DNA from 4 places in the Mesorhizobium sp. M0761 genome. Region 4 is predicted to be linked to each of the others. Evidence: riboswitches for the same ligand, from Rfam matches in the RefSeq annotation. Region 4 holds a riboswitch; each other region holds the start of a gene.
The links. A riboswitch is a leader RNA that binds a small molecule or an ion and turns the genes downstream of it on or off. The one in region 4 is predicted to bind cobalamin.
Positions count from the first base shown of each region.

Region 1: it holds a riboswitch for cobalamin, as region 4 does, so the genes downstream of both, NKI32_RS23860 (DUF1636 family protein) here and metE (5-methyltetrahydropteroyltriglutamate--homocysteine S-methyltransferase) in region 4, are expected to answer to the same signal.
Region 2: it holds a riboswitch for cobalamin, as region 4 does, so the genes downstream of both, NKI32_RS11510 (aromatic ring-hydroxylating oxygenase subunit alpha) here and metE (5-methyltetrahydropteroyltriglutamate--homocysteine S-methyltransferase) in region 4, are expected to answer to the same signal.
Region 3: it holds a riboswitch for cobalamin, as region 4 does, so the genes downstream of both, NKI32_RS23625 (CbtB domain-containing protein) here and metE (5-methyltetrahydropteroyltriglutamate--homocysteine S-methyltransferase) in region 4, are expected to answer to the same signal.

Region 1 is NZ_JAMYPF010000017.1:45,414-50,342, reverse strand. Features, by position in the region: gene cobN (cobaltochelatase subunit CobN) at 1-1,477, opposite strand, end outside; gene cobW (cobalamin biosynthesis protein CobW) at 1,496-2,548, opposite strand; gene NKI32_RS23860 (DUF1636 family protein) at 2,551-2,976, opposite strand; cobalamin riboswitch at 3,015-3,219, opposite strand; gene NKI32_RS23855 (DUF6348 family protein) at 3,278-3,970, opposite strand; gene NKI32_RS23850 (winged helix-turn-helix domain-containing protein) at 4,000-4,929, opposite strand, start outside.
Region 2 is NZ_JAMYPF010000005.1:385,342-390,270, forward strand. Features, by position in the region: gene NKI32_RS11510 (aromatic ring-hydroxylating oxygenase subunit alpha) at 9-1,256, opposite strand; cobalamin riboswitch at 1,374-1,575, opposite strand; gene NKI32_RS11515 (DUF680 domain-containing protein) at 2,076-2,282, shown strand; gene NKI32_RS11520 (DUF680 domain-containing protein) at 2,349-2,552, shown strand; gene NKI32_RS11525 (DUF680 domain-containing protein) at 2,624-2,857, shown strand; gene NKI32_RS11530 (ABC transporter ATP-binding protein) at 2,930-4,042, opposite strand; gene bglA (beta-galactosidase BglA) at 4,109-4,929, opposite strand, start outside.
Region 3 is NZ_JAMYPF010000017.1:20-4,948, reverse strand. Features, by position in the region: gene NKI32_RS23645 (heparan-alpha-glucosaminide N-acetyltransferase) at 1-87, opposite strand, end outside; gene NKI32_RS23640 (MFS transporter) at 320-1,519, shown strand; gene NKI32_RS23635 (aromatic ring-hydroxylating oxygenase subunit alpha) at 1,527-2,702, opposite strand; gene NKI32_RS23630 (gamma-glutamylcyclotransferase) at 2,837-3,529, shown strand; cobalamin riboswitch at 3,597-3,792, shown strand; gene NKI32_RS23625 (CbtB domain-containing protein) at 3,829-4,008, shown strand; gene NKI32_RS23620 (CbtA family protein) at 4,024-4,827, shown strand.
Region 4 is NZ_JAMYPF010000036.1:19,471-24,399, reverse strand. Features, by position in the region: gene metE (5-methyltetrahydropteroyltriglutamate--homocysteine S-methyltransferase) at 1-2,189, opposite strand, end outside; cobalamin riboswitch at 2,284-2,483, opposite strand; partial or broken gene NKI32_RS31045 (helix-turn-helix domain-containing protein) at 3,233-3,663, shown strand; partial or broken gene NKI32_RS31040 (IS110 family RNA-guided transposase) at 3,788-4,817, shown strand.

The DNA of each region.
Region 1 (4,929 bases), on a different contig from region 4:
CTTCAACCCGATAGCCCTGCTCCTTCAGGTCATGCAGCATGGCCAGCACGCTGGACGGCACATCCAGGCCCACTGCATAGCCAGTGCGGCCGGGCGCGCTCGGATAGTCCGGAATGAGGATCGCCAACTTACGCGTCGCGCGGGGCGTCTGCTGCAGCTTGATGAACGCCGCGACACGCTCCGCCACTTGCGCAACGCGATCCGGTTCCGGGCGGTTCGCTAAGGCGCGGTGGCCGAGCGCCGGGTCGGTCTCGCTCTCGCCCTTGAAGGAAATCGCGCCGGCCAGGATGCGGCCGTCGAGTTCGGGCAGCACGACATGCATGGCAAGGTCGGCCGGCGCCAGGCCGCGCTGGTTGTTGTCCCAGACGTCGCGGCGGGTGGTGGCGACGATGACCTGGAAGACCGGCACGCAGGCCCGGTCGAACAGGGTTTGGACGCCGGGTTCGGCGCCGGATGCGAAGGCGGTTGAAGTGATGATGGCGGCGGGGTTGAGCGAGGCGAGCGCGGTCTCGACGAAGGCCAGCGACGTCGGGTCCTTCAGGCTGGAGACGAAGATCGGGACCGGTCTCATGCCGCGCTGGCGGAGTGCATCAAAGAGGGCATCGATTGGCGCGACATCGGCGGCCAGCAGCATCGAGCGGTAGAAGAGGATGGGGATGATGGGAGAGTTGATGTTGTCTGCGCCGAGTTCCCGCCCACCCCCCTCTGTCCTGCCGGACATCTCCCCCGCAAGGGGGGAGATTGATCTGTCGTCAACGGTTTCGCCAATCTTAGATGACCCAGACAGCTTCCTGTTCAACGGGGCCGAAGAGGAGCCGGCTTTGGTGACGGCTGATCTCCCCCCTTGCGGGGGAGATGTCCGGCAGGACAGAGGGGGGTGTGAAGGAACGCCGACATTGGCCAAATCCAACTTGCCCACCACGCCGCGACCTGGCTCGTAGTAACCAGCTTTCGGCACGCTAACCGGGTCAGCCGAAGCCGCATCCCGTCCCGCCAGCCCCGCCAATCTTTGCATCAGCGCTGTCATATTCTCCGGCCCGCCCTCGCGGAAATAGCCCAGCAGGCCGTCCAGCTCCGCGCGGGGCAGCGTCGAGGCTTCGATCAGCCTGAGGTCCTCGTCATGGCTTTCACCAGGCAGCAGCGCCAGCTTGATGCCACGTTCGCGAGCAGTCACCGCGAGTTGGTCGCAGCCATAGCGCCACCAGTCGTAGCCGCCGAGGATGCGCACCAAAATCACCTTGGCGTGGCGGGCGACGCTGTCGATCCAGAGGTCCACGGACATGGGATGGCGCAGGTCGCGCAGCGCCGCCAGCCGCATCGACGGCAGGCGGACGGCATCGGCCTTCCAGGCCGCCGCGAGGCCGGCGAGGTCGCTGTCGGTGAAGGACAGCGCCACGATATCCGCCGGCGTCTGCCGGAGATCAACTGGCTCGGCGAGATCGTCGAGCGAGGCGGAGGTCGTGGCGAGTATATGCATCGCGGCTCGTGCCTGAGATCAACCGGCGAGTATACGCTCGATCGCCGGACGGTTCAGCCCCTTCAGGCCAATGACGACGAGACGCGAGCGGCGATCGTCCTCAGCCGCCCAGGCGCGGTCATAGTAATGGTTGACGCGTGGGCCGACGGCCTGCAGCAAAAGCCGCATCGGCTTGCCGCCGACATCGACGAAGCCTTTTACACGCAACACGTTTTCCTGTTCGGCGGCGGTGGCGACGCGCCTGGCCAGGTCGTCGGGATTGGCGATCGAGGGGATGTCGACGATGAAGGTGTCGAAATCGTCATGCTCATGATCGAAAGCGCCGTCGTGATGCGACTTGCGGTTCTCGATGTCGTCTTCGACGGCGAGACCGAGGCCAAGCAGCACCGACGGGTCGACCTTGCCATGTGCGGTCGGCACGATCTTCACGGCGCGGGCGGAATGTTCATTGATGATGGCGTTGGCGCGGGCCGAACCGGGGGCGTCCATCAGATCGCTCTTCGACAGGATGATCAAATCGGCGCAGGCGATCTGGTCCTCGAACACTTCTTCGACAGGATCGTCATGGTCGAGCGTCTCGTCCTGGACACGCTGCGCCTGCAGGGCGTCCATATCGTTGGCAACGCGTCCCTCAGCCAGCGCCGGGCCGTCGACCACGGCGATGACGCCATCGACGGTCACCCGGCTCTTCACGCTTGGCCACTGGAACGCCTGGACCAGCGGCTTGGGCAGAGCGAGGCCCGAGGTCTCGATCAGGATGTGGTCGACCCTCGGTGTCAGCGCGAGGATCTTGTCGAGGGCGGGCACGAAATCGTCGGCGACTGTACAGCAGATGCAGCCATTGGCCAGTTCGACGATGTTTTCCTCGGGGCAGGTGTCGATGCCGCAGCCTTTCAGGATTTCCCCGTCGATGCCGATGTCGCCGAACTCGTTGACGATGATGGCGATGCGCTTGCCGCCGGCATTTTCCAGGAGATGGCGGACCAGCGTCGTCTTGCCGGCGCCGAGGAAGCCTGTAACGACAGTGCAGGGAACACGGGAGAGGTTGGCGGCCGGGTTTGAAGCGTTCATCGTCAGTCCTTCAGCATGTCGAGGGGTGGGATGCGGGCAACGAGGCCGCGCTTGAGGCTATCGGGCCGGCCGCGCCACGGGATGAGGCCGTCGGCCGAAGTCGCGAAGAGCTTTGCGCCGGTAACGAGGTCGGCGCCGCTGGTTGCGGCCAGATCGCCGAAGACATAGCTCCAGCAGCCATCGCGCAGGATCGCGGCGCTGAGGCGGCGCTTGCAATTGCCGAGACATTCGGCGGTGCGGACCCGGATATCGCCGGCAGCGGCGCGGCGTGTGTCCTCAGCCAGCAATTCGCCGGCGCGCGGATGGGCGTCGGAACCGGTCTCATCGCGGCAGGAGGCGCAGACGATGACGGTCACGCCGGTCAGGGCGTCGTTGTCCCCGGACGCAATGTCCGCTGTGCCAGCCGAAAAACTGCTGTTCTGGTCCAAAAACCGTGCTCCTTGCCCGGAAACCCGCCAGGCGATCGGATACTTTGTCTCAGACGGCAGGTCTCCTGGCTCGCGGGTCGTCGCCTTGGTTAGCCGCCTTCCCGGTGTTACCCAGTGGCTTTCGGCCTTGGCTCGTCGCTTACAGTTGCGGGGACAGCCGCGGATTTGGGACCGAAATCCCGCACCGCATTCCCTATTGGCCCTTGCCGTTGCGGGCAGGGGACCGTCTGCAGCGGATTTAGGCTTTTGCGGGCGGCGGTGTCAACGCACGGCTACGACATGGCGATGTCGGCAGGGGCTGTCATGTCCCGGCTTCCGGCAGTGCCAGGATGACCTGTCGGATAGCTTGATAGCCATCGCTATAGTCCCAGTCATGACCGACAGCCAGATTCTGTCCCTCATGCCAAACCGCGTTGTCCAGAAGGACTTCGGCACTAATCAGCGTGCCCTTCAAGCCTGCCAGAAAGGTCCGGACAAAATGGCTTCCGGGGGGTACCGAAGCTGTGAACAGCTTTTCCAGCTTGGCATAGAATGCTGGATAGCCTGGTGTCAGCGAGCATAGCTCGGTTGTGGCCTGGGAAATGACCGGGCCGCTATAGATTTTCCAGCGGGCATCTTTTCGCCAGATCTTCCAACTGGCGCTGCTTCGCTGCCAAAGCTCTATTTCGGCCTGCATGTTCTCGCAGACGTGATCGGCCAGTCCCTCAATGGCCACATGGAAAACACCACGGAGAAACTTTTCAAACGCCTGGTTCAGTTCCTGTTCGCGCGTGTCGCCGAAGCCAGCAAAGGATTCAATGACCGGCTGAACATCAAGCAGCGGAGAAAAAATGTAGATTTCCAGGACCAGCCGGTCAGAACTCGTCTCGAACACCTCAGCCTCAAACCGAAGCTGCTTCGATTGGAGCATGACGTCCCTATCTCTGCGGACTGCATCTATTCCATGCGCAATGAGGGCGCCATGGATCATGTCGAGCACTTTGTCCGATGCCATTGCACAACCTACGAGGCTTATTGAGGCGTCTATGACAGACGCTGCAAGGGTTGGCCATCTCTCTCGCTAGCCAATGCCGGCCCCAGATTGCCGGCCGGCGTCACTTCGATGCGCTCAAGGCCAAGCCAGCCCTGCATCTCCTTTAGTTCCTCGAAAAGCTGTGCGGTGGTCTCAGGCGGTGCGCCGGGTTCGGCGTAGGCGGCGTGGACGCGCAGCACGCCGGCGGGACGGTCGGCCTTGAGATCGACGCGGGCGACGATCCGGTCGCCGAGCAGGAAGGGCAGGACGTAGTAGCCATATTGGCGCTTGTCAGCCGGGGTGTAGATCTCGATGCGGTAGTGGAAATCGAACAGGCGCTCGGTGCGCGAGCGCTCGAAGACCACCGGATCGAAGGGCGCCAGTAGCGCGCGGGCCTCGATCTTTCGCGGCAGACGGGCGTCCTTATAGAGGTAAGCCGGCTTGTCCCAGCCTTCGACGTTTACCGGCAGCAACTCGCCCATCTCAACCAGTTCCTCCAACCGGCCCTTCATGTCGGCTGGCGACAAGCGGAAATAATCGCGCAGGTCACCCGACGTCGCGATGCCGTGGGCGCGGGCAGAAATGCGCAGCAATTCGCGGTGCGCGTCCTCGGCCGCCGGCACCGGCAGATCGAGGATCGCCTGCGGCAGCACGCGCTCGGGCAGGTCGTAGAAACGCTCGAAGCCACGGCGGTGCGCCGTGGTGATGCGTCCGGCCCAGAACAGCCATTCGAAGGCGTGCTTGGCGTGGCTCCAGCCCCACCAGCCGCCCGAACCTTTCTGGCCTTCCAGTGCCGAAGCGGCAATCGGGCCGCGCTCGGCGACCGCGCGGTAGATCTCTTCGATATAGGCGGCGTGCTCGCGGCCCCATTTGGCGAGGCCGAGATACATTTCGTCGCCTTGCTCGGCCCGCTGCATGCGCCAGCGCATCAGCGGGTAGGT
Region 2 (4,929 bases), on a different contig from region 4:
GCTCCAGTTCACGCGACGCTGCGCAGCGCCGGCCGGCCGCCTTCGGCAAGGCGCGGGCCGATGAAGGCCGCGTACCATTCGACGAACTGGATCACGCCGCCCTCATGCAGCTCCGAATAGGGGCCGGGCTCATAGGCCGGCGACAGGATGCCGAAGGCGTTTTCCTCGACGATGCGGCGGTCCTGGTCGTTGGTCTCGGTCCAGACATGGGTGAGCTCCTCAAGGTTGTAGTCGACGCCCTCGACCGCATCCTTGTGCACCAGCCACTTGGTCGTCACCGCGGTTTGCGTGGCGCTGATCGGCAGCACCCGGAAGGTGACCGCATGGTCGATCAGGATGTGGTTCCAGGTCGTCGGATAGTGGTAGTGCATCAAGGTGCCGATGCGGTCGGCGGCAACAGTGTCGGACAGGTTCTTCGTCACCGCGCGCTTTCCCGACATCGTGTAGCTGACGGCATCGCGCAGCAGCGGCGCGCGGGTGGCGCGGTATTGCCCGGCCGGATCGATGCGGAACTTGCTCGGCAGGCCCGCCGCCTCGCATTTCGCCCAGTGCGCCAGCATCTCCGGATCGCTGTCGGCGCCCTGCACGCCGGTCACCGTCGGCGCTTCGGGGAATGTCTTGCACAGCTCTGGATGATTGCCGGCGCAGTGATAGCATTCGCGGTTGTTTTCCCAGACCAGCTTCCAGTTGCCCTTCTCGATGATGGTGCTCTCGAAGGCGACCTTGGCTTCATTCAGCCCGTGCGGCTTGAGGTAGGGCTCTATCATGGCGCGCATCGGCGCAAAGTCGGCAGGTTCTTTTGCCAGGCAGATGAAGATATAGCCGCCGACGCTCTCGCAGGCGACGGGCTTCAGGCCGAACTGGCTCTTGTCGAAACCGTCGGCCATCTGGCGGGCAAACAGCAGCCGGCCGTCAAGCTCGTAGGTCCACTGGTGATAGGGGCAGACAAGCTTTGCCGCCATGCCCTTCTCAGTGTTGCAGACACGGCTGCCGCGATGGCGGCAGGAATTGTGAAAGGCGTTGATGTTGCCCTTCTGGTCGCGGACCAGCACCACCGGATAATCGCCGATCTGCACGGTGATATAGCTGCCGGGCTTCGGCAGTTCGCAATCATGGCCGATGAACAGCCAGTCGCGATACCAGATAAGCTCCATGTCGAGCTTGAAATAGTCCGGGTCGGTGTAGAAGGGCTGTTCCAGCGAAAAGCCTTGCTTGCGGCCGTTCAGGAGCCTCAGCATGTCGTTGCGCGTATCCATAGTTCTGTCCTCGTGGGTTAAGGACTGAACTTGGTGGTGATGGAGGAAGGATCGGACGCAGGCCAGCGCGGCGCCGGACATGCACTATCCACCTCTTGACCGCCCACCGCGATCAGTCGAGTCTATGCATCTCGGGCTGGTTTCCGGGCTCTGGAGTTGTCCTTGCGGACCATCGCGACACCTTCCCAGGCTCTTGCCCAGTGGTCTCCCGTTGCGACTTCAACTCCACCACCGTTGCGGGGGCAGCGCCGGATTCTGACCGGCTTCCCAATTCTCCGCTGCGTCGTCACGAAGCGGCACCTGAGATGCGATCATCTAATCACGGCAGCGATCGCGACGTCGGCATGAAAGCGACATCATATCCATGCGGCGCGACACGCGCGGCATACGCCCCCCGCCGCCGGTCAAAGAGCTGAGACGTTTCTTGCGACGCCATCATCGCCGTTTCGAATCGCTGCGGATCCAGTTCCGATCGGGGGCAAAAAGGGCTCAACGGTATCGAAAAGTTACTATTAGCAATCTCTAATCGAACCGAACGGTTCGTTTCTGTTGACAATGCGTGCAGGACGGTGTGAACGACGGCCCGGAAACCGACACCGGAGCGAACCACTCGGTTCGACATAAGCAACTGAAAACAATGCGATAAATGACCATAGAGGAACTTCCTGGCACAATTTCAAGGTGCAGGACCGTGGTCCACACGGAACAACTTCGTGATTGGAAACCAGCCTATGGCTTTCCCACATCGGGGCTGTCCGAACGACGCGAATTCCTCCCAAGACACGCCGCTAGACGGACAGACAAACTGGAGTACTAAAAATGAAAAAGATCATCCTCACTGCCGCAGCCGTTTTGGCGATCACCGGCAGCGCCTTCGCCGGTAGCGACAATTACGGTTCCAATGGTGCGAACCAGCCAGCCGTCTCGGTCGACAGCTCGTATACGGCTTCCATTCAGAAGCCGGCGCACGCTGACAAGCAGCCTGTCGTTCAGGGCGCCGACCGCGACCTCTACGGCAATCGCTGATCCCGACCAAAGAAGGGCGGCTAACCCGTCGCTCTCGGGATCCCAAAAAATTCAGGAGTATTTGAAATGAAAAAGATCATCCTTGCTGCCGCCGCCGTTTTGGCCATCTCCGGCAGCGCTTTCGCCGGCAGCGACAACTACGGTTCGAACGGCGCCAACCAGCCTGCGATTACGTCGACCGATAGTGGCCATACGGCTTCGGTTGAGAAGTCGGCTCCAGCCGAGCAGGCGCCTGCCCACGGTGCCGACCGTAACCTTTTCGGCCGCTAAAAGCCGGTTTCCAGCACGTGGCGGGCTTATCCGCTGCAGCTGGCGGCATCAGAAAAATTCAGGAGACTAAAATGAAGAAGATTGTTCTTGCCACCGCAGCCGTTCTGGCTGTTTCGAGCGCTGCCTTTGCCGGCAGCGACAATTATGGCTCCAATGGCGCCAACCAGCCGGCCGCTGCCGTCGACACCACCCGCACTTCGTCGACCGGCACCAACTCGGCGGTCTACAAGCTGCTGAACTCGTCGAACGACCAACAGAAGTTCGTTCCTCAGAGCAGCGACAGGGATCGGTTCGGCAACAACTAACAGCCGAAGCTTAAAAAAGAGCGGCGGGCCTGGCCCGCCGCTCTTTTTTCATGCCTGTACGACGCAGCTATCTCAAGCCGCCTTCACTTCCACCGGCTTGAGCGAGAAGGAGTGCCCATCGGCGTCGAAGATGTGCAGGTCCCCGGCATCCGCGGTCAGTCGCAGCTTTGCCCCGCGCTTGACCTCGACATTGCCGGGCAGCTTGGTCACCAACGGCAGGTCAGCGCGGCCGATATCGACATAGACAAGCTGCACCTCGCCGAGTTGCTCGACATAGTCCACCACGCCCTCGAAAAGATATTCCGCGCCGGTGGCGGCCGACAGATCCTCCGGCCGCACGCCGAAGCTGACTGCCGCACCCTTTGCTGACGCCGGCGTTGCGATCGGCACCGTTGCCTTGCGGCCGCCGACATGGCTGACGATTGTCGGGTTGCCCGTCCTGTCGATTGTCGCCGGCAGGATGTTCATGGCCGGCGAGCCGATGAACTGGGCAACGAACAGATTGCCGGGCTTCTTGTAGAGGTCCATCGGCGTGCCGACCTGCTCGATATGGCCATCCTTCAGCACGACGATGCGGTCAGCCAGCGTCATCGCCTCGACCTGATCGTGGGTGACGTAGATCATCGTCGTGGCAGGCATCGATTCCTTCAGCTTGGCGATCTCGATGCGGGTGGCGACGCGCAGCGCCGCGTCGAGGTTCGACAGCGGCTCGTCGAACAGGAACACTTTCGGGTTGCGCACGATGGCCCGGCCGATGGCGACGCGCTGGCGCTGGCCGCCCGACATGGCCTTGGGCAGACGGTCGAGATATTTGGTCAGCTGCAGGATCTCCGCTGCCTGCCGCACCCGCTTGTCGATCTCGGCCTTGCTTTCCTTGCCGATCTTCATCGAGAAGGCCATGTTGTCGTAGACGGTCATGTGCGGATAGAGCGCATAGGACTGGAACACCATGGCAATGCCGCGCTTGGAAGGCGGCACGTCGTTCACCACCTCGCCGGCGATCTTCAGCTCGCCGGAGGTGATCTCCTCAAGCCCGGCGATGGACCGCAGCAAGGTCGACTTGCCGCAACCCGACGGGCCGACGAAGACGATGAACTCGCCCGACTTTATGTCGAGGTCGATGCCGTGGAGAATGTGCAGATTGCCGTATGATTTCTTCACCTGTCTCAGCGTGACATCGGCCATAATTTCCTCCCAGTGATTTCCCTAGAGAACCTGGATTTCCTCAAAAAATCCAGTTTCGTCAAAAACTCAGTCGATGCGCCCGAACCAGGCGCCGTAGCCGCCGAGGCGGATGGAACCTGTGCCGGATTGTCCCGAAAAACCGTGCCCGGCCAATGGCAGCAGCGCCTGACCACCGAGATCGACCTCGGCCGGCTTGCTGGCCAGATTGAAGACGCAGACGATCTGCTCATTGCCCTCACGGCGGGTGAAGGCGACGGTGTCGCCCTCGCTTTCGATGAACTCGATGTCGCCCTTGGCCAGGGCCGGATGCTGGCGGCGGAAACCGAGAAAGCGCCGGTAGTGCTCGAGCAGCGAGGCCGCGTCGCCCTGCTGAATATTGACCGCTTGCGACAAATGCTTGCCCGGCACCGGCAGCCAGGGCTTGGCCGTCGAAAAGCCGGCATTGCTTGCGGTTGCATCCCACACCATCGGCGTGCGGCAGCCGTCGCGGCCCTTGAATTCTGGCCAGAAGCGAATGCCGTAGGGGTCCTGCAGATCCTCGAACTGCAACTCGGCTTCGCCCAGCCCAAGCTCCTCTCCCTGATAGAGGCAGACCGAACCGCGCAGCGACATCAGCAGCGCCGAGATAACCTTCAGATAGGCAGCCGGGTCGGCCTCGTCGGCGGCCCAGCGCGAGGCCGGACGCATCACGTCGTGGTTGGAAAATGCCCAGCACGACCAGCCGTCGCTGGCGACCTTGCCGAAGGCTTCCAGCACCTGGCGCACCTTGGCGGCGCTGATCTTTTCCGGCGCCAGGAAATCGAAGGAATAGCACATGTGGACGCGTTTGCCGCCGGCGGTGTAGGCGGCGACCACTTCCAGCCCGCGTTGCGAATCGCCGACTTCGC
Region 3 (4,929 bases), on a different contig from region 4:
GATGCCGCGTACGACATCGATGGCGACGATGCGCTTCGGTTGATCTCGCTTCAGTTGATCTCCAGGGGGTGCGGTATGGATGCTCATGGTCTCGCGATCTGATTCAGCCCGAAAGACGACTATCACGGTTGCACCGGACAAAAGAAGGCCGCCCTCTACGCTCCGGGTCATGCCGTGCGGCTGCATCGGGCGGCGCTTTAGGCCAGAGCCGGAAAGCCTTTGGCCGAATTTGCTTTTTGCCGGGAAGGGGTCGGTTTCCTGTTACCGGCGGAGGAAGCGCCAGCGCAGATTTGGGCTGCGAGTCTGATTTGGGGATCAAATGTCCACCCATGTGCGCCATCCGATCTGGCTTCCAGCCTTGCGTCCGGCGGATGCGCGCACCTTTGCCTCGCTCTATGCGGTCGAATCCTTCGCCCGCGCCACGGTATCGAGCGTCATCCCGATCCAGGCTTATGAGATTCTGCACAACGAGCAGATCGTCTCGATCCTCTACACCATCGTGGCGCTGCTCGGCCTGTCGGTGACCTTGTTCATGCCGATCTTGATCCGCAGGTTTGCCCGGCGCTGGGTCTATACCGCCGGCGCCTGCCTGCTGGCGATGGGCTCGCTGTTCTTCGTCACCCACACGCTTGCCGGGCAACTGGCAGGCATGCTGTGCCGCGTCATGGGGGCGAGCGCGCTGTCGATCACGCTCAACCTCTACATCATGGATCACATCCGCAAGACCGATTTCATGCAGGCCGAATCGCTGCGCATGGCGTGGTCGATGCTGGCCTGGACCGGCGGGCCGACACTCGGCATCTTCCTCTACACACGCTACGGCATCTATGCCGCGCATGGCGCGGTGGCGGTGTTTGCGTTGGCCTTGCTGGCGCTGTTCTGGACCTACAGGCTGGGCGACAACCAGTCGATCCGGCCCGGCAAGACGCGGCCGGCCAATCCGCTGGCCAATATCGGCCGCTTCGTAGCACAACCCAGGCTCAGGCTGGCCTGGCTGATCGCCTTCGGCCGGTCATGCTTCTGGACGACGTTCTTCGTCTACGGGCCGCTGTTCATGGTGATTACCGGCGAGGGCAAGCTTGCCGGCGGCCTGCTGGTTTCGGCCGGCAATGCGCTGTTGTTCATGGCGATCTTCTGGGGCAAAGCGGGAAAACGCTTCGGCGGCCGGCGCACCATGACCTTCGCCTATTTCGCGATGTCGGCGACGCTGCTTGCGGCGGGCGCGGTCGGCACTACCGCGCCGCTGCTTACGGGCTTTTTCCTGCTCTGCGGCGCCTTCTTCACCATCGCGCTCGATGCACTGGGCTCGACCGCCTTCATGCGCTCGGTGCGGTCCTATGAGCGGGCGCAGATGGCCGCGGTCTACCGCACCTATCTCGACTTTTCCGAGCTGACGCCGCCGCTGGTCTATTCGGTGGTGCTGGCGTTTTTCGGCCTCGGCTCGGTGTTCGTGACGCTGGGCATTCTGGCCGCTGTTTGCGGCTTTATCACCTGGCGCTATTTGCCGAAGTCGCTTTAGTCGCCGATCAGGCGGTTGCCTCAAGCGCTGCATGCCGCTCGCGCACCCAGTTGTGGAAGCGGTGCAGATCGTACTCCTCCGGCATCAGCACGCCGGCCTGGTGGCGCATCGAGCGCAGGCCTTTCTGATTGATCTCACAGATCGCGGCATCCTCCTCCAGCACCTGGGTGCCGAAGGCGACGACATTGTCGATGTCGGTCTCGGCAAGCGCCTCGGGCGCGAACAGCCACTCGGCGGTGAGTTCGGTCTGTTCGGGACCGAGCGGCATCAGTCGCACCGTCCTGACATAATCGACATGGCCGACGATGAACATCGAGGGCAGGCTGGTGGCATAGGTCTGTCCGGCCGCACGCTCGGCTGGCGTCAGGCCCGGTAAGACCGGGCCATGGGCATGTCCGTCGCGCGACCAGGTCTCGGCGCCGGCGCGCAGGCCACCCGAAAACTCCGGCGCGTCATTGTCGGCATGGCGGACCCAGTCGGGGTCGTCGTGCCGGCTCATCAGGCCGCGGCCGTATATCGGCACCAGCCGAGACAGGTCCTTGTGGACGCCCGGGCAATGCAGGCACTCGTTGAAGTTTTCCCAGAAGATCTTCCAGTTGCAGTTCATCACCTTGCGCAGGACACGGCCTGATACCAGCGTTTCCAGCGGCCAGTTGGCGAGGTCGCCGGATGCGGGATCGAAGGAGGTCCCGGCGGAGCCGGCCGCAGCCTGCTGAAGGTTCACAAAGACAAAACCGCGCCACACCGACAGCGCCACCTGGTAGAGCGGATGATCGGCCTTGTCGAAACCATCTGGCAGCGATTTCGAGGGAACGCGCACGAGATCGCCGCGCAGCGAGTAGGACCAGGCGTGGTAGGGGCAAGTGATGAGCCGCGCTTTCAGCCGGCCCTCGCTTTCCTGGCAAAGCTGCGAGCCGCGATGCCGGCAGGTGTTGTGGAAGGCGCGCAACTCGCCGGTGTCGTCGCGCAGCACGACGATTTCCTGCGTGCCGACGCGGAATGTCCTGAATGCCAAAGGCTGGGCAAGATCGGCCTCGCGGCAGACGAGCAGCCAGCTTTTGTACCAGATGGCCTCGAGATCGCGCTGGTAAGCCTCGCTATCCCAATAGGCCGACGACGGTAGCGTCGGTTGGGCCCGGCTCAGGCCGTTATAGGGGTCGCGCTCGCTCGGGTTGGGATGCATGGCTGGCTTCCTATGAAGCGTCAGCCGACACCCCGGCAAATCGTTTGTCAATCAGAGTGCCGCATTGCCGGTTGCAGGCGCGGCGCATAATCATGTCGTAGACATGGGACATTCGGAATTGGGGGGATTCGGACGTGGCCGCACGACAGATGTCGCTTACGCTGGAGCTGGTCGCGCGCTGCTGGCGCGAGATCAGGGACCCCGGGCCTGATCCGGACGCGATGCATCTCGATGAAGCCGACTATGACGCGCTGCTGGATGAATTGCAGGTCGAACTCCCGGACAGCGAACCGCTATGGCTGTTCGGCTATGGATCGCTGATCTGGAAACCGGAAATAGATTATGTCGAGGACCGCGTTGCCTTGGCGTGCGGCTGGCATCGATCCTTTTGCATGAACATGACGCGCTGGCGCGGCACCAAGGACAGCCCCGGCCTGATGATGGCGCTGGACCGTGGCGGACAATGCAAGGGCGTCGCCTTTCGGCTGACCGACAATAACCGGCGCGAGCAGTTGGGCCGGCTTTTCCGGCGCGAAGTCACGCTGAAGCCGACAAGCTACCGGCCGCGCATGCTCAAGCTTGCAAGCGAGGCCGGACCGCTCAGGGCATTGGCCTTCGTCATCAACCGCAACGGCCTGACCTATTCAGGACCGCTCGACGAGGGCAAGGTCGTCGAAAGGCTGGCAACGTCCTGCGGGCACTGGGGGTCGGGCGCCGACTATCTCTACAACACGGTGAAAAACCTTGAAGAGCGCGGCATTCACGATCGCCATCTGTGGCGGCTGCAGCGGCTGGTTGCCGAGCGGATCACCGCGTTGAACCCGTAACGCCGCATGGCGCATTCGCGCTGTTGGCCGGCGGAATTTGGTTTGCCGGATGCGACCGTTTCAGCCTATAGTCATGCATGTCGTCGGTTCCGTTAGGGACCAAGAGGGAATGCGGTGAGGGCTGACTTGTTGCCCAATGCCGTGGCTGCCCCCGCAACTGTGTGCGGTAGTCCTCTCCAAGCCACTGGGGATTTTTTCTTCGGGAAGGTGGGGAAGGGCGCTGATCCGCGAGCCAGGAGACCTGCCGGCGACAGGGAACTGACTTCGATGCCCTCGGGTGGAGGGCGAAAGGACAAGATATGAATACCGCTTCCGTCTCCCTCGGCGCTTCCGTCTCCTCGCAGTCGCGCTTCATGCAGCTCGTGCTTAGCGCGTTTCTGGGCATTTTCGTCGTCGGCGTTGTCGGTTTCTCGCACATCGATGCGGTCCACAATGCGGCGCACGACTATCGCCATTCGATGGCGTTTCCCTGCCACTGACGAGGATCTGACATCATGAACCTGTTTCGCAACGTCGTGTTCATCGCGGCGATCGCAGGGCTCGTGGCCGGTGTCGCTCTCGCCTGCATGCAGGCCTACGCCACCGTGCCGCTGATCCTCAAGGCGGAGGTCTACGAAAAGGCTGGTGGCGGCCACGAGCATCAGCATGCCGCGGTGCCCGCCGCCAACGCTGCGGACACCAATGCCATGAGCACCGCCGCGCCGGCGGAAAATGCGGTGAGCAGCGCAGCACCGGCTGAAGCAGCCGCGCCGGCGGAGGACGAAGGCTGGGCACCGGCCGACGGCTTCGAGCGTTTCGCCTTCAGTGTCGTCGCCAATATCGTCACCGGCATCGGCTTCGCGCTGGTCCTGGTGGCGGTTTCCGAATTCGCCGGCGGCATCGGCAGCTGGCGCCAGGGCGTGTTCTGGGGTCTGGCGGGCTTTGCCGTGTTCACGCTGGCGCCGGGGCTCGGCCTGCCGCCGGAACTGCCGGCAATGCCGGCGGCCGATCTCATACAGCGCCAGATCTGGTGGTGGGCAACGGTGATGGCAACCGCGATCGGTCTTGCCCTTATCACCTTCCGCACGTCGGCGCCCCTGACCGTGCTCGCCGTCGTCCTGATCGTCGCCCCGCATATTGTCGGCGCGCCGCAGCCTGACAGTTTCGTAACGCCGATCCCGGAGGGCCTGCATCATCAGTTCGTGGTGGCGGTGACGCTGACCAATCTGGTGTTCTGGCTGGTGCTCGGCGCAGTTGTCGGCATAGTGCGCGCGCGCTTCACCGGCACCGCGACCAGCCTGCGCGACAGCTTTGCCTGATCGCAGTTTGACCTTCATCATCGGCGGTGGGGGGGGGGGGGGGGGGGGGGGCGGGGGCCCCGGAGGGACAGCGGGGGGGGCCGCCCGCGGCCGGGGCAGGGG
Region 4 (4,929 bases):
TCGCAGACCTCCGGCACACGTGGTGAGTGAATGTCATAGACGCCGGGACCGATCTCGTTCGGATATTTGGAGCTCGTGAAGGCGTCCAGCAGTTCCATCTTCGAGCGCGACGTCTCAATCGAAATGACATCCGCATCCATTCCAGCGATCGCGTCGATGATCTCGTTGAACTCCGAATAGCACATGTGGGTATGGATTTGAGTCGCGTCCTTTACACCCGTTGAAGCGATCCGGAAGCATTCGACAGCCCAGTCGAGATAGGCTTTCCAGTCAGATTGGCGCAGTGGCAATCCTTCGCGAAACGCGGCCTCATCGATCTGGATCATCCTTGCGCCGGACCTTTCGAGATCCGTCACTTCGTCGCGGATGGCGAGCGCGATCTGGCGGCAGGCTTCGGAGCGGGGTACGTCGTCGCGAACAAAGGACCAGTTGAGAATGGTGACTGGGCCTGTGAGCATTCCCTTCAGGGGCTTTTCCGTAAGCGACTGGGCGAATTGCCACCAGCGCACCGTCATCGGATTGCGCCTCGATACGTCCCCGAAGATGATGGGGGGACGCACGTAGCGCGACCCATAGCTTTGTACCCAGGCATGCTGGGTGAAGGCGAAGCCAGACAGCTGCTCGGCGAAATGCTGAACCATGTCATTTCGTTCGAACTCACCGTGCACCAGCACGTCCAGCCCGATCTCTTCCTGCCAACGAATTGCCGACTCGATCTCCTTCTTCAGGAAGATCTCGTAGTCGACATAACTGAGCTGGCCCTTCGCATGAGCGGCCCGCGCGCGGCGTACCTGCGGCGTCTGCGGGAAGGACCCGATTGTCGTCGTCGGGAACGGCGGCAGCCCGAGCGTACCGGCCTGGACTCTGGAGCGCTCGCCAAAAGCGCTCTCTCGTCGTTTCATGCTATGGTCAATGCTGGCGATCCGCCCCTCAACAAGCGGGTCATGGATCTTCGTGGACGTCACGCGAGTGGCGGCAGCCTCGGCAGACGCTTTCAACGCGCCTGCCACCGCATCCCTGCCTTGGGACAGGGCCCGGGCCAGCAAGACCAGCTCGTCGGTCTTCTGGGCCGCGAAGGCGAGCCACGACCTGATGTCGGCCTCGAGTTCCGTCTCCATGCGCAGGTCAATCGGCACATGCAGCATCGAGCAAGAAGGCGCGATTTCGACGCGGTCCAAGGGCCAGCCGGCGACGATCGGTTTGATGCGGTCGAGAATGGCGGGCAGGTTCGCACGCCAGACGTTGCGGCCATCGATCAAGCCGAGCGAGAGCACCAGATCCTTCGGAGCGAGCCGACCCACCGTTTCCAGCTGCTCGGGAGCGCGCACGAGATCAATATGCAGGCCGGCCAGGGGCAGAGAAACCGCGGTTTCGAGATTGTCTCCCAGCGACCCGAAATACGTAGCCAGCATGATCTTCAGCTCGGGCGCGGCTTTCGACAGCTGGCCATAGGCGAATTCGAACGCAGCTCGTTCGTTCGGGTTCAGATCGAGGACAAGCGCTGGCTCATCGATCTGCACCCAGTCGGCTCCCGACAACTTCAGCCTCTGTAGAAGCTGCTCGTAAACGGGCAGCAGCTGCGGTAGGAGCGCGATGGGACCGAACCCTTCGGCAGGCGATTTCGCCAGCTTGAGGAAGGTGATGGGTCCAAGGATGACTGGGCGTGTGTGAATGCCGAGAGCTTTAGCCTCGAGGAAGTAATCGACCGGCTTCGTTGACGAGAGGGCGAACGTCTGATCATCATGGAGCTCCGGCACAATGTAGTGGTAGTTGGTGTCAAACCACTTGGTCATTTCCATCGCGGTTACACCAGGTCCATGAGCCGCCTCCTGGTGACCAGCGTGTCCACAATCCTCCGTCTGACCCTGGTTGCCGCGCGCCATTGCGAAGTAGATGTCAAGTGGGACCTCGCCGCTATTCCAGCCGTACCGGGATGGAATGGCGCCGACCGTGGCTGCGGTGTCGAGCACATGGTCGTAAAGCGAGAAGTCGTTCGAGGGGATTTTTGACACGCCGCGATCGCGCTGCTCCTCCCAGCTAGCGGCACGGAGTGCCTTCGACGTCCCAAGAAGGTCGCCAGCGGACGATTTTCCGGACCAGTAGCTTTCAAGGGCGAATTTCAGTTCTCGCCGACGACCGAAGCGCGGCACGCCGAGCGTTGCTACAGGAATTTGCTGAGAGACAGTCATGTCATACCCCGATGATTGGGGCGTCGGTGACAAGGAAGGCGCTAGCAGGCCGGCATCAACGCCGGGTTGCAGCGGCCACCGAGACACCCCGCCCGTGGACGTAATTCGCGTGGCAGGTCTCCTGGCTCGCGGGGTCATAGCCTACCCGTCTTCCTGAGGGTATTCGCCTCAGTGACATGATTGGGGTTGGCTCGCCGCTAACAGTTGCGGGGGCAGCGCCGGCATCGCACCGGCTTCCCTCTTAGCTCCGCGGCGGCAGCGCCGCACGCGAGAACCACGACACGCAGACAATCACAGCAGTTCGCTCTTTTGTCAATGGCGCATAACGAAATGTTTATGTCGTTATGTGATCGCGCTTTTACGCTTGTCTAACATAGTGAAATATTCAGTCGCCCATTGGCGGCGCTGCTCCGCTGCCACCATTGTCCAACTAATGAATTCCTGTCGGGCTGCGACATTCCCTCGCAGGTCGCCGACGAAGGATTTCGGCCAACACTTCAAGCGCGTGACAACGTCGTTAGAATGCAGAAGATCGCATTGGGGGCGATGTTTAACGATGCGGCCGCAAGCCGTGCGTGCGGGCAGAAGCGGTTTTCACGGAGTGAGCGCCAAACGGTGGTCCGAGGGGAAATGGCACGCCAGTCGTCATCACGGATAACTAGTACCGTTCCACAGAGATTGTGATGGGTTGTTTTAGCGCAAAATCGGAAGCGCTTCCGGAGGAATTCGGACGGCCCCGGGCGTGCGCGAGATCGAGGCCGGCTTTTTCTAAAGTGATCACCATCTGGTGGACGGACGGAGCGGTGACGTCGAAGTGGCGCTGCATGTCGGCTTCGGCCGGGGCTGTTTGAAGATCCGGGCATAGATGAAGGCCAAATACTGGCCTTAAAGCTGCGTAGAGCGCGGCTGCGGCGCGGCTTGTCGTTCGCCAAGTGACTGACTCATTTCCGGATTCATCTGCGCCTGCACGCTGAAGGAGGTGCAGGTGAGTATAAAGTTTTGTGGACCTTAGCCAATCGGAAGCGTGATCAACTTGACGCGCTATGAGCGGGGGGCGCCACGCGACGCGCAAAATAAAACGCGCACAGATCCTCTTGGCCGCGAACGACGGCGTGAGCGACGAGGTGATCGCCGCAACCCTTGAAGGTCTCGGGATCGACGATTTATCGGACACGGCGCCGCTTTGTGGAAGCGAACCTGGAGGGAGCGCTCTCCGAGGAGCGGCGACCCGGCGTTGAGCGCAAACTATCGAGCAAGGAGGAGGCGCTTGTGGTGGCGACCGCCTGCTCAAAGCCGCCACCGGGACGGGCCCGCTGGACCCTCGAACCTCCTGGCCGAGGAGATGGTCCGGCTCACCGACCATGAAGAGCTGTCTTCTGAGACCGTCCGTCGACGGCTGGCGGAGAACCATCTGAAGCCCTGGCGCAAAGACATGTGGTGCATCCTCAAGATCGACGGAGAATACGTCGCCCGCACATGGAGGGAGATTGAGTCTGATCCGATTTTGCACACGATGACGTAATTGCTGCCGTCGCTCCTTTGAACGAAGACTCGGTGGACGGCAAAAGCCGCCGACCAGTGAGATCAAGGAGGCCGCAGTGAAGCAATATGTCGGATTGGATGTGTCGCAGCGAGAGACCAGCGTTTGCGTCGTCGATGATGCTGGAAGGGCTGTCTTCCAAGGGAAAGTGAAGTCCGATCCGGGAGCACTGACCGAGTTGCTCCGCAAACGCGCACCGCACACCGAGCGCATCGGATTCGAGACGGGCGCCATGTCCAGTTGGCTCTGGCATGAGCTTAAACGGGTCGGAATGCCGGTTGTCTGCATTGATGCTCGACATGCGAAGGCGGCACTTTCAGTTCGAATGAACAAAAGTGATGAGAACGATGCCCGCGGCCTGGCCGAGCTGGTTCGCGTCGGCTGGTATCGGGAGGTCAAGGTCAAAAGCACAGAGAGCCAGGCAACCCGATCCCTCCTGGTGGCGCGATCGCGACTTATCGCCATCCGCCGCGATCTCGAGAACCAAGTCCGGTCAATGCTGAAGGAGTACGGGCTGCAGTTCAGTCGCTCAATCGGTGCGCAGCTTCGGCTAAAGGTCGAGGCGTTGGTTGTCGACGGGCATCAGCTTCGATCCGTGATCGAGCCGCTTCTGACCGTCCATGAACAGGCTTGCAGGGAACAGGAAAAGCTGGACCGGCAGGTACGACGCCTTGTTCGTGAGGATGACACCACGCGCCGGCTTATGACGGTTCCTAGCGTCGGCGTCGTGACGGCGTTGACCTACCGCCATACGATCGATGATCCTTCGCGCTTTTCCTCGGCCAGTGACGTCGACGCCTACCTTGGTCTGACACCGCGGCGAAAACAATCTGGGGGAACAAATGTCAACGGCCGTGTCTCACGCTGGGGGAGATCGGCTGTTGCGGACCTATTTATACGAAGCGGCCAGCGTCCTCAAGCACCGGACAAAGAAATGATCGATGCTGAAGGCGTGGGGCGTTCGCCTGTCGAAGCGGATAGGTATGAAAAAGGCAAAAGTGGCGGTAGCTCGCAAGATCGCGGTTCTGCTCCACTGGCTCTGGGTTAACGGCACCAGCTTTGAGTGGGGCGGCGAAAAGATGGCGTGACAACCCGCGCTCGATCACAATCGCGGGTCCGCTTCCGAAACCCGTGATGTCCCCGCCGGGCGGTGGTTGTGGTGACCTCGTTGAATCGGCTGACGTCGACTTCGAACTTCGT